DNA from 3 places in the Cupriavidus sp. SHE genome. Region 1 is predicted to be linked to each of the others. Evidence: predicted binding sites of a transcription regulator. Region 1 holds the regulator's gene; each other region holds the start of a gene.

Region 1 (3,277 bases):
AGCCAGCGTGTCTTTGCCGCATTCGATGTTCAGGCAAACGTAGTGAGCCTTGGCCAGCTTCTGGATCATGTAGGCCATTTGACGACGGCCCCAGTCTTCCACGCGGTGAATCTGGCCGTTTTGCGACGTGACGAGCTGCTTGTAACGCTCGATCATCGCCGGCACTTGTTCACTCTGGTCCGGATGGACGATAAATACGATTTCGTAATGACGCATTGACGCTCCTTTTGGGATGAGCCACCCGGGCGTCACGTCCGGTGCGGCAAGGTTGAGTAGCCCGCGAGTATAGCCCGAAAAGGGGCCTTCCCGCAAGGATTCGGCGCCCCGCCTGCGTCAGTACTGCCCGAAGAGCGCCTGAAGCCGGGCCGCATCGCGCCCCAGCGAAGGGTCGCCGGCCAACGCCAGCAGCAGCAGCACGCGCGCCTTGTAGGGATTGAGGTCGCCCGCCGAGACAAATACGCCACCTGCCGGTCGCGGCGGTGCGGGGATTGCCACATGACCAGCACCGGTACGCGAGCTTCGCGCCACCGCTACGCCACATGCCGCAGCATCGACGAGCGCGGCCGTCAGCGTTTCGTGCACGGAACCGTTGCCGGCCGCGGCCACGACGAACCCCAGCACGCCGGCGGCCACCATCGCGTCGATGGCCACCCTCCCCGGCTGCGCGTAGCTGGCGACGATCTCCACCAACGGCCATGCAGCGGGCACTGGCAAGCGCGGCGCCTGATCAGGACCCGGGGTGCGCGAGAAATGGACATAGGTGTCCTGTACAAAACCCAGCGGACCGGCAACTGGCGAATGGAAAGCATCGACAGCCGACGTATGCGCCTTGACGACATCACGCGCGGCATGAATCTGTTGATTCAGCACCACGAGCGCACCTTTGCCAACTGCCGCCGGGCTTGCCGCCACGCGCACCGCATCTAGCAGGTTCAGCGGCCCGTCAGCGGAAAGCGACGTCGATGGGCGCATGGCCGCAGTCATCACGACAGGCAACGGGCAAGCCTGCGACAGATGCAGGAACATCGCCGTCTCTTCCAGCGTGTCAGTGCCATGCGTGATCACGATCCCGGCGACATCGTCCTGCGCGGACCAATATCCGATTCGCGAGGCAAGCATCCGCCAGAGATCGAACATCATGTCCTTGCTGTCCACCTGCGCCACCTGCTCCGCTTCGACTCGCGCGACATCGGCCAGCGCGGGCACTGCCTGTACAAGTTGCGATACAGGTACGGTAGCGGCCTGATAGTGAGCGCTACTGGCAGGATTTGCGGACGAACCGGCGATGGTGCCACCAGTCGCGAGCACAACGATACGAGGCAGGAGTACAGACATGGACGGGGTTGACGGAGCTTGTAGGCGGGCCGATTGTAACTGCGCGAACGCCTGGCCGAACCCGTGACAAACCCGTGGGCCTCACCCCACAGAACTACTCGTGTTGAGCCGGCTGCGCAAAATGTGCTTGCACTTCACCCGATACTGTATAAAATCACAGCATACTGTTTAAACATACAGTGCTTCGGCACAAGACCTGCGACCCATGGCGACCCTGACACCCCGGCAGCAGCAGATTTTCGACCTGATCCGCGACACGATCCGCAACACGGGCTTTCCGCCCACTCGTGCCGAGATCGCCGCCGAATTCGGCTTCTCCTCCCCCAATTCGGCCGAGGAACACCTGCGAGCTCTGGCGCGCAAGGGCGTGATCGAGCTGACACCGGGCGCGTCGCGAGGCATTCGTCTGAAGGTGACGCGTAGCGACTCTGAACGACCCGATCAGTTTTCGTTACCGATGGCGGGCGTACTGCAACTGACATTGCCACTAGTCGGTCGCGTCGCAGCTGGCAGCCCGATTCTGGCTGCCGAGCATATCGACCGGCAGTATCAAGTCGATGCCTCTGTCTTTGACGAGCGCCCCGACTATCTACTTCGCGTTCGCGGCCTGAGCATGCGCGACGCGGGCATTCTGGATGGCGACCTGCTTGCCGTGAAGAAAGCCAGCGAAGCCGCGAACGGTAAGGTCGTCGTCGCCCGCCTGGGCGATGACGTCACCGTCAAACGCTTGAAGAAACGCGGCGACACGATCGAGTTGATCGCCGAGAACCCTGACTTCCAGAACATCGTCCTGCATGCAGGACGTGACGAGTTCTCCCTGGAGGGTATCGCAGTTGGCCTGATCAGATCATCAGGCTTCTGACTCTCCGGACCCAGGCAGCTGGCCACCTGCCCCGGTCACCCGCTTTTGCTTTGCCAACGCCGCCCCGTCCTTTACGGACGACGGGTGCGGACTTCTGCTGAACGCAAATTACGAGGTGTTGCCATGCTGCAATCCGAAACCGTCGCATCCCGCCGCCCGGTCAAGCCGGTCCCCTTCCGCCAGATCAAGGGCGTTCGCGTCTACCAGGGCACCCATCGCCGCACCATGGTCGGCAATATGGCCGCCATCTGCCGAATGCTCGAGCTTGCGGAACCATCCTCGAAAACTCTTGATTGAGGCAGCCCGCCCTCTTCTGTCACCATGCACTGCAGCGCATTGCATGTACGGACGATGATGGCCCCGGGACCCGACGCTGATCGGGACCCGACCATCATCAATCTGACTCGACATTAATCGGCCAATGGTGCGCCGAACCAATCGGACGCGAGGTCTGCCTCAAAGGCAGCCAGCCAGGTCGCAGCCCCACCAGCGCCTCCTTTGTATTTCTGTAACTGACCGCCGACCACGCGTTCGACAGTCACCATATCCGCAGCACTCTCCCCCGGATTGAGCGCGTTCGCAACCGCGAATTCGAAATCCTCGGGGACGAATCCGTGCCTGGCGCAAATGGACTCCAGAGCCTCCCGCACATCGGGAGAGAGTTCGTGAAATCTGAGCGTCATGCTTCTCCTCCGCAGCATGTGCAATTCCTGATCTTTACAGATTACTTGCCCGATTTCGCGACGTCGCGCATTTTCCTGGCCATTCGTAGTTCTTTGGGCCAATGAAAATTTCTCGCTCTCCGGCTAGGGTAACAACCGAGAACGTCGATCGTGGCGGAAAGCGCCAACCCAGCATGGTTTTGCCCCATTCGATCCGACGATGACGAGAGGTTGAAGCCTTTCGTCCCTCCCACGCCCCTATACCGCACAGCACCTTCAGGAGATGCACGATGGCCAAGCACGATACGTCAGGGCTCGCCAGCCTGTCGCCTTTCGAACTCAAGGACGAACTCATCAAGTTGGCAGGAAGCGTATCGAATCGCCTGATGCTAAATGCCGGGCGAGGTAATCCGAATTT
Region 2 (3,277 bases), on a different contig from region 1:
TTGCCGAGTTGGTGCGTCTTGGCTTCCTGCAATACACGCGCCGCGCCGTAGCGACTGGCCCGGCGGTGAACGAGGCTATCGACGAACCGCTCATTGGACAGCCAGTTGTCGCGTTCGAGCACATCGAGCAGAGCCTCCACCTCCTCTGCCGATTCGGCATGAGGCGCCAGCTTGCGCGCGAGTTCGGCCCGGCTGTGCTCCCGACGGGAAAGGTAGCCGACGGCACGGGCTTTCAGGGAGAGGGGGGGACGGGGCATTCGGCTGATATTCGGCTGATAACGAGGAAGCCGGCAGTCGGCGCTGCGGGATACGGGAAAATCGGGGTGAAAACAAAAAAGCCGCCGCACAAGTATGCGACGGCTTTCGTCAGACAGCGACGTCAGGGTCAGCCTTCGACCTCTGCCGGCGCGCCCGCCACGGTATTCAGCGGCGCCACGCCCAGCGCCAGACGCACCTTGTTCTCGATCTCGTCGGCGATGTCCGGGTTCTCGCGCAGGTACTCGCGTGCGTTGTCCTTGCCCTGGCCGATCTTTTCGCCGTTGTAGCTGTACCAGGCACCGGCCTTCTCAACGATCTTGGCGTCCACGCCCAGGTCAATGATTTCACCCTGGCGCGAGATACCCTGGCCATAGAGGATGTCGAAGAACGCCTCGCGGAACGGAGGTGACACCTTGTTCTTGACCACCTTGACCTTGGTCTCGTTGCCGACGACTTCGTCGCCCTTCTTGATCGAGCCGATACGGCGGATGTCCAGGCGCACCGAGGCGTAGAACTTCAGCGCGTTACCGCCGGTGGTGGTTTCAGGCGAACCAAACATCACACCGATCTTCATGCGGATCTGGTTGATGAAGATCACCAGGCAATTCGTACGCTTGATCGTGCCGGTCAGCTTGCGCAGCGCCTGGCTCATCAGGCGGGCCTGCAGGCCGGGCAGCGAATCACCCATCTCGCCCTCGATTTCCGCCTTCGGCACCAGAGCGGCCACCGAGTCGATCACGATCAGGTCGATCGAACCCGAGCGCACCAGAGCGTCGGTGATTTCCAGGGCCTGCTCGCCGGTATCGGGCTGGGAGATCAGCAGATTGCCGACGTCCACGCCGAGCTTGCCGGCATATTGGACATCCAGGGCGTGCTCGGCGTCGATGAACGCGCAGGTGCCGCCCAGCTTCTGCATCTCGGCCACCACCTGCAGCGTCAGCGTGGTCTTGCCGGACGATTCCGGACCGTAGATCTCGACCACGCGGCCGCGCGGCAGGCCACCCACGCCCAGCGCGATGTCCAGCCCCAGCGAGCCGGTGGACACTACCTGGATGTCCTGTTCGATTTCGCCATCGCCCAGGCGCATGATCGAGCCCTTGCCAAACTGCTTCTCAATCTGGGAGAGCGCGGCGGCAAGCGCCTTCTGCTTCTCAGCGCTCACGCCGGCGCCGGCCTTCTTGTCGTCCATGGTCGTCCTTCAATCAATGGTGTATAAATAGGCCGCATACGGCGCGGCGCCCGGAACCCAAAGCCCTTTTCCGGGATGGATTTTCCAGGCCACGACGCCCAACCCGGCATGGTGCGATCACCTTTCATGGTAGCTCGCCCGGAATGTCGGGTACTGTATAAAAAAACAGTATGCTTGGCAAGCCCCACCGGCACCGCGGCCGGCGGCCGGCTGTGGCCGGCCACGAGGTGGAGACAATCATGCGGATTCTTATCGCCGAAGATGACGATGTGCTGGCAGACGGGCTGACGCGCTCGCTGCGCCAGTCCGGCTATGCCGTCGATCACGTTGCGAATGGCGTGGAAGCCGATTCGGCCCTTTCCACGCAGTCGTTCGACCTGCTGATCCTCGATCTCGGCCTGCCCCGCATGTCCGGGCTCGAGGTGCTCAAGCGGCTGCGCGCGCGCAGCGCCATGGTCCCCGTGCTGATTCTGACTGCGGCCGACAGCGTCGACGAACGCGTGAAGGGGCTGGACCTCGGCGCCGACGACTACATGGCCAAGCCGTTCGCGCTGTCCGAACTCGAGGCCCGGGTACGCGCGCTGGTGCGCCGTGGCGCGGGCGGTGGCGCCACGCTGATGCGCCACGGGCCGCTCGCGTTCGATCAGGTCGGCCGCATCGCCTATCTCAATGAACAGATGCTGGATCTCTCCGCGCGAGAGGTCGGTCTGCTCGAAATCCTGCTCACGCGCAGCGGGCGGCTCGTATCGAAGGAGCAGCTCGTCGATCACCTGTGCGAATGGGGCGAGGAAGTCAGCAATAACGCGATCGAGGTGTATGTGCACCGCCTGCGCAAGAAGATCGAGGTTGGCGGCATCCGCATCGCCACGGTGCGCGGGCTGGGCTACTGCCTCGAGAAATACCAGCCGGCCGTGGCCGCGCATGGCTGACACCACGGGGGCTGATCGCGCATGAGCCTGCTGCGACTGCCGTGGCGACGCCGTTCCGCCGCGGGCCCCGCACGCGCGACGGACCCCACCCGGCCCACGCTGGCCGATGCCGCGGCCGAAGACCAGGCGCTGGCCGACGCCCTGCCACACCTCGAGGAAACCTCGGCGCACCCTGCGCCCCGCTCGCTGTTTGGCGAGATTCTCGACTGGATGCTCGCGCCGCTTTTGCTGCTCTGGCCGATGAGCATCGCCGTCACATACCTCGTTGCCAAATCAATTGCCAACGGGCCGTTCGACCGCGCGCTCGAAGCAAGCGCCATCGTGCTGTCGCAGCAGGTGCGCGAGGTCAACGGCCGCGTCACGCTACAGCTTCCACTGTCCGCGCGGGAGATCCTGCGCGCCGACGAGACCGACAACATCTACTACCTGGTGGTAGGCAAGCACGGCGAATACGTGGCGGGTGATCACGACCTGCCGCTTCCGTCCGAGGACGAAGAGGGACATGCCGGGCTGGTATCGCTGCGCGACGATCGCGTGGCCGGCAACGATGTGCGCGTCGCCTATACCTACGTCGACCTGAAGAACGTCAACGGCGCCCAGCCCGTGCTGGTGCAGGTGGCCGAGACGCTGGACAAGCGCGCGCGGCTGGCCAATGAAATCATCAAGGGCGTCATCCTGCCGCAGTTCGTGATCCTGCCGCTCGCGGTGGTGCTGGTGTGGTTTGGCCTCACGCGCGGGCTGGCACCGCTGACCGCGATCCAGCAGCGCATCCGCGCGCGCAATCCCGGCGACACGAGCCCGATCGACGAGCGCGCGGCGCCGCAGGAGATCACGCCGCTGGTGGCATCTTTCAACGACTTGCTGTCGCAACTCGAGCAGTCGGTGCAGACACAGAAACGCT
Region 3 (3,277 bases), on a different contig from region 1:
CCAGTACCTGCACAGCCACCGAGCACAGGCCTATCGCGCAGCCAGCGATCAGGAACACGCTCGCATGGGTAGCCAGCGCTGCCGCGACCAATGCCACCGCGCAGCCGGCGATCAGCGTCAGTACAAGCTTGCGGTTCTCGACGATATCGCCCAAGGGCACCAGCAGCAGCAGGCCCACGCAATAGCCAATCTGGATCAGCGTGACGATCAGGCCGGCGATCTCGGGAGAAAGCTGGAGCGCCCGCGCGATCGGACCGACCAGTGGCTGGGCGTAGTAGAGGTTGGCGACGATCATGCCGCACGCGGTGGCCAGGAGGGGAGTAATCCAGGCGGCAGGGGCGTCGGCGCGTTGGGCGGTGGCGGATGTCATGGCCGCCGATTCTACCGGGACATAGATAGGCCCGTATGACACAGGGGATTCAAGCCCGCTTCAACGGAAAACCGGGGAATCCGGCTCGGCATCGAAGCGCAACTCCTCCTGGACCGGCGCGGGGTCATCGCCCTGATCGGCGGCCGGGATCAGCGCGCTGACGCGTACGCCGAGCAGCCGGATGCGTCGTTCCAGCGGGATACGTTTGAGGCACTCGGTGGCGCCATGCCGGATCGTCGCGCCGTCCGCGGTGTGGGCGGTCAGCGTCAGGTCGCGCGTAACGGTGTGGAAGTCGTCGAAACGGAGCTTGATGCCGACGGTGCGCCCCACGTAGCCCTTGCGCCGCAGATCTTCGGCCACGCGCATGCAAAGCCGGGTGAATTGCTCGGACAGTACGGGACGATCGCCGCGCGGATGCAGATCACGCTCGAACGTGGTTTCGCGGCTCATCGACTTGGGTTCGGAGCTGACCACGACCTGCCGCTCGTCACGCCCGTTCGCCACTTCGGCCAGCCAGCTTGCGTAATTGCGGCCGAAATGGGCCTGCAGCAGCGCGGTGTCGGCCTCCGCCAGTTGCCCCACGGTCTCGATGCCGATAGCCGCCAGCTTCTCCGCCGCCTTGGGGCCGATACCATTGACCTTGCGGGCTGCCAGCGGCCAGATTCGTGTCGGGATATCGGCCGGTGTCAGGATCGTCAGGCCATCGGGCTTGTCGAGTTCGGAACCGATCTTGGCCAGCAGCTTGTTTGGCGCCACGCAGATCGAACAGGTCAGACCGGTGGCGGCGTTCACGGCTGCCTTGATACGGGCCGCCACATCGCGCGCCTCACCATCAATATCAGTCAGATCGATATATATCTCATCGATTCCGCGATCTTCTATTTGTTCCGTGAATGATCTGACTGCAGCCTTGAACAACCCGGAGTAACGCCGGTAGGCGTCGAAGTCCGTCGGCAACAGGATCGCGTCGGGTGCCAGCTTGGCAGCCTTCATCATCCCCATGGCGGAAAACACGCCAAGCGCGCGGGCCTCGTAGGTGGATGTGGTCACGACGCCGCGTCCGGCGTAATCGCGCAGACGCGCATAACGGCGCGTGCCATCGGGCAGGACCTCGGGCACGGCGTTGCGACCGCCCCCGATCACGACGGCCTGGCCGCGCAGATCCGGGTAGCGCAACAGTTCGACGGACGCATAGAAGGCATCCATGTCGAGATGGGCGATGCGCCGTGCGGATGAGGACATGGACGAAGGGGAAAATCGTGTACTGTATAAACGTACAGTATAGTGCCGCGCCCGGATTCTGCGGAGGGCCTGTCAGCTGGCTCTCCCGCAAATTATTTACTTAATAGATTGATCTTTATGTGCTTTCGCTTACTTCATTCTTAACGCTAATAGTTTTCTGCTGCAGCAGTTTGCTGACAAGCAGGCCTTCAGCAGCGTAGATAGCCAGAGATACCCAGATCAGCGCATAGCCAATCTGCTTTTGCGGCGGAAACGGCTCGTGGTACAGCCAGATGCCGAGCGCCAGTTGCAGTGTCGGGCCGGCGTACTGCAGCAGCCCGAGCAGCGACAGCGGAATGCGCCGTGCGCCTGCCGCGAAGAACAGCAGCGGCACGGCGGTAATCGGACCCGCCATCACCAGCAGCACCTGCGTACCCGGTGCTGCGGCGCGCGTGGTGTCCTGACCCGTCAGAAACAGAAAGGCGAGCGCGGCGGCGGCAAACGGAAACAGCAATAGTGTTTCCAGTGACAACCCTTCCAGCGCCCCCAGGGCACCGGTCTTGCGCAACAGTCCATAGCCGCCGAACGATGCCGCCAGACCGAGCGCGATCCACGGCAACTGCCCAGCCGTCACCGTGAGCCAGATCACCCCGGCCGCGGCAATTGCGATCGATAGCCATTGCACGGGGCGCAGCCGCTCGTGCAGCAGCAACACGCCAAGCAGCACGCTGAACAGGGGATTGATGAAGTAGCCCAGGCTGGCGTCGACCACCCGATCGGCGGAAACGGCCCAGATATAGAGGAACCAGTTGCAGCAGAGCAGGGCCGCGCTGGCTCCGAAATTGAGCACCAGGCGTGGATTGGCCGCCACCTCGCGAAGCCAGCCGAAATGCCGGCGCCACAGCAGGATCGCCCCGAGAAACACGAGCGACCACACCATGCGATGCAGCAGGATTTCCAGCGGCGCAACGCCGTGCAGGGATTTGATGTAGAGGGGCAGCAGGCCCCAGATGATGTACGCGAGCAGCGCGTAGAAGATGCCGAGTTGCATGGGGAAATGTCCCGGGTAGATGTCCGGTTGTGGGCGGATTCTACCGGGGCGGGAGAAAGCGCGTGTGAGCGCCTTTCGGGCGTGGCAAGCGGATAAAGTGCCGGCCCTCTCCACTCGCCCCTCTCCGCGCGGGAGAGGGGCGTTTGTTGCTTACAGCTTGCGGGCGAAGCTGAACTGCGAGAATGCCTGCTCGGCCACGTTGAACCACGCGGCTTCGTTGTTACGGAACACGCGCCAGTCGTCGAAGATCTTCTTGAACGACGGGTTCTTGGCGCTTTCGTCCGCGTAGGCTTCCTGGGTGGCCTTGAAGCAGGCTTCCATGATTTCCTTCGAGAACGGACGCAGCTTCACGCCGTTTTCCAGCAGACGGGCCAGCGCCTGCGGGTTCACGGTGTCGTACTTCGCCATCATGTTCGTATGGGCCTCGATGGTGGCCGTTTCCAGCGCGCGCTTGTACAGCGCGGGCAGCTTCTCGAACTCGGGTGCCGACGCATAGAACGAGAGCTGAGCGCTGCCTTCCCACCAGCCCGGGTAGTAGTAGTACGGCGCCACCTTGTAGAAGCCGAGCTTCTCGTCGTCGTACGGGCCCACCCATTCGGCTGCGTCGATCGTGCCCTTTTCCAGCGCCGGGTAGA

Evidence for each region. The regulator LexA, encoded in region 1, represses DNA repair genes until DNA is damaged. The targets are predictions, from matches to a motif close to ACTGTATNNNNATACAGT.
Region 2: a site for LexA is predicted at 1,600-1,617, ahead of recA (recombinase RecA). Genes of this name have one in related genera too.
Region 3: a site for LexA is predicted at 1,634-1,651, ahead of dinB (DNA polymerase IV). Genes of this name have one in related genera too.

The regions. Positions count from the first base shown of each region.
Region 1 is NZ_JWMB01000025.1:151,960-155,236, reverse strand. It holds gene rpsF (30S ribosomal protein S6) at 1-216, opposite strand, end outside; gene RN01_RS14290 (asparaginase) at 334-1,335, opposite strand; gene lexA (transcriptional repressor LexA) at 1,541-2,197, shown strand; gene RN01_RS34295 (hypothetical protein) at 2,321-2,494, shown strand; gene RN01_RS14280 (hypothetical protein) at 2,608-2,880, opposite strand; gene RN01_RS14275 (bifunctional aspartate transaminase/aspartate 4-decarboxylase) at 3,150-3,277, shown strand, end outside.
Region 2 is NZ_JWMB01000018.1:199,176-202,452, forward strand. It holds gene recX (recombination regulator RecX) at 1-257, opposite strand, end outside; gene recA (recombinase RecA) at 386-1,447, opposite strand; gene RN01_RS09290 (response regulator transcription factor) at 1,687-2,376, shown strand; gene RN01_RS09295 (sensor histidine kinase) at 2,398-3,277, shown strand, end outside.
Region 3 is NZ_JWMB01000008.1:28,453-31,729, forward strand. It holds gene RN01_RS03590 (MFS transporter) at 1-370, opposite strand, end outside; gene dinB (DNA polymerase IV) at 431-1,612, opposite strand; gene rarD (EamA family transporter RarD) at 1,728-2,642, opposite strand; gene dctP (TRAP transporter substrate-binding protein DctP) at 2,793-3,277, opposite strand, start outside.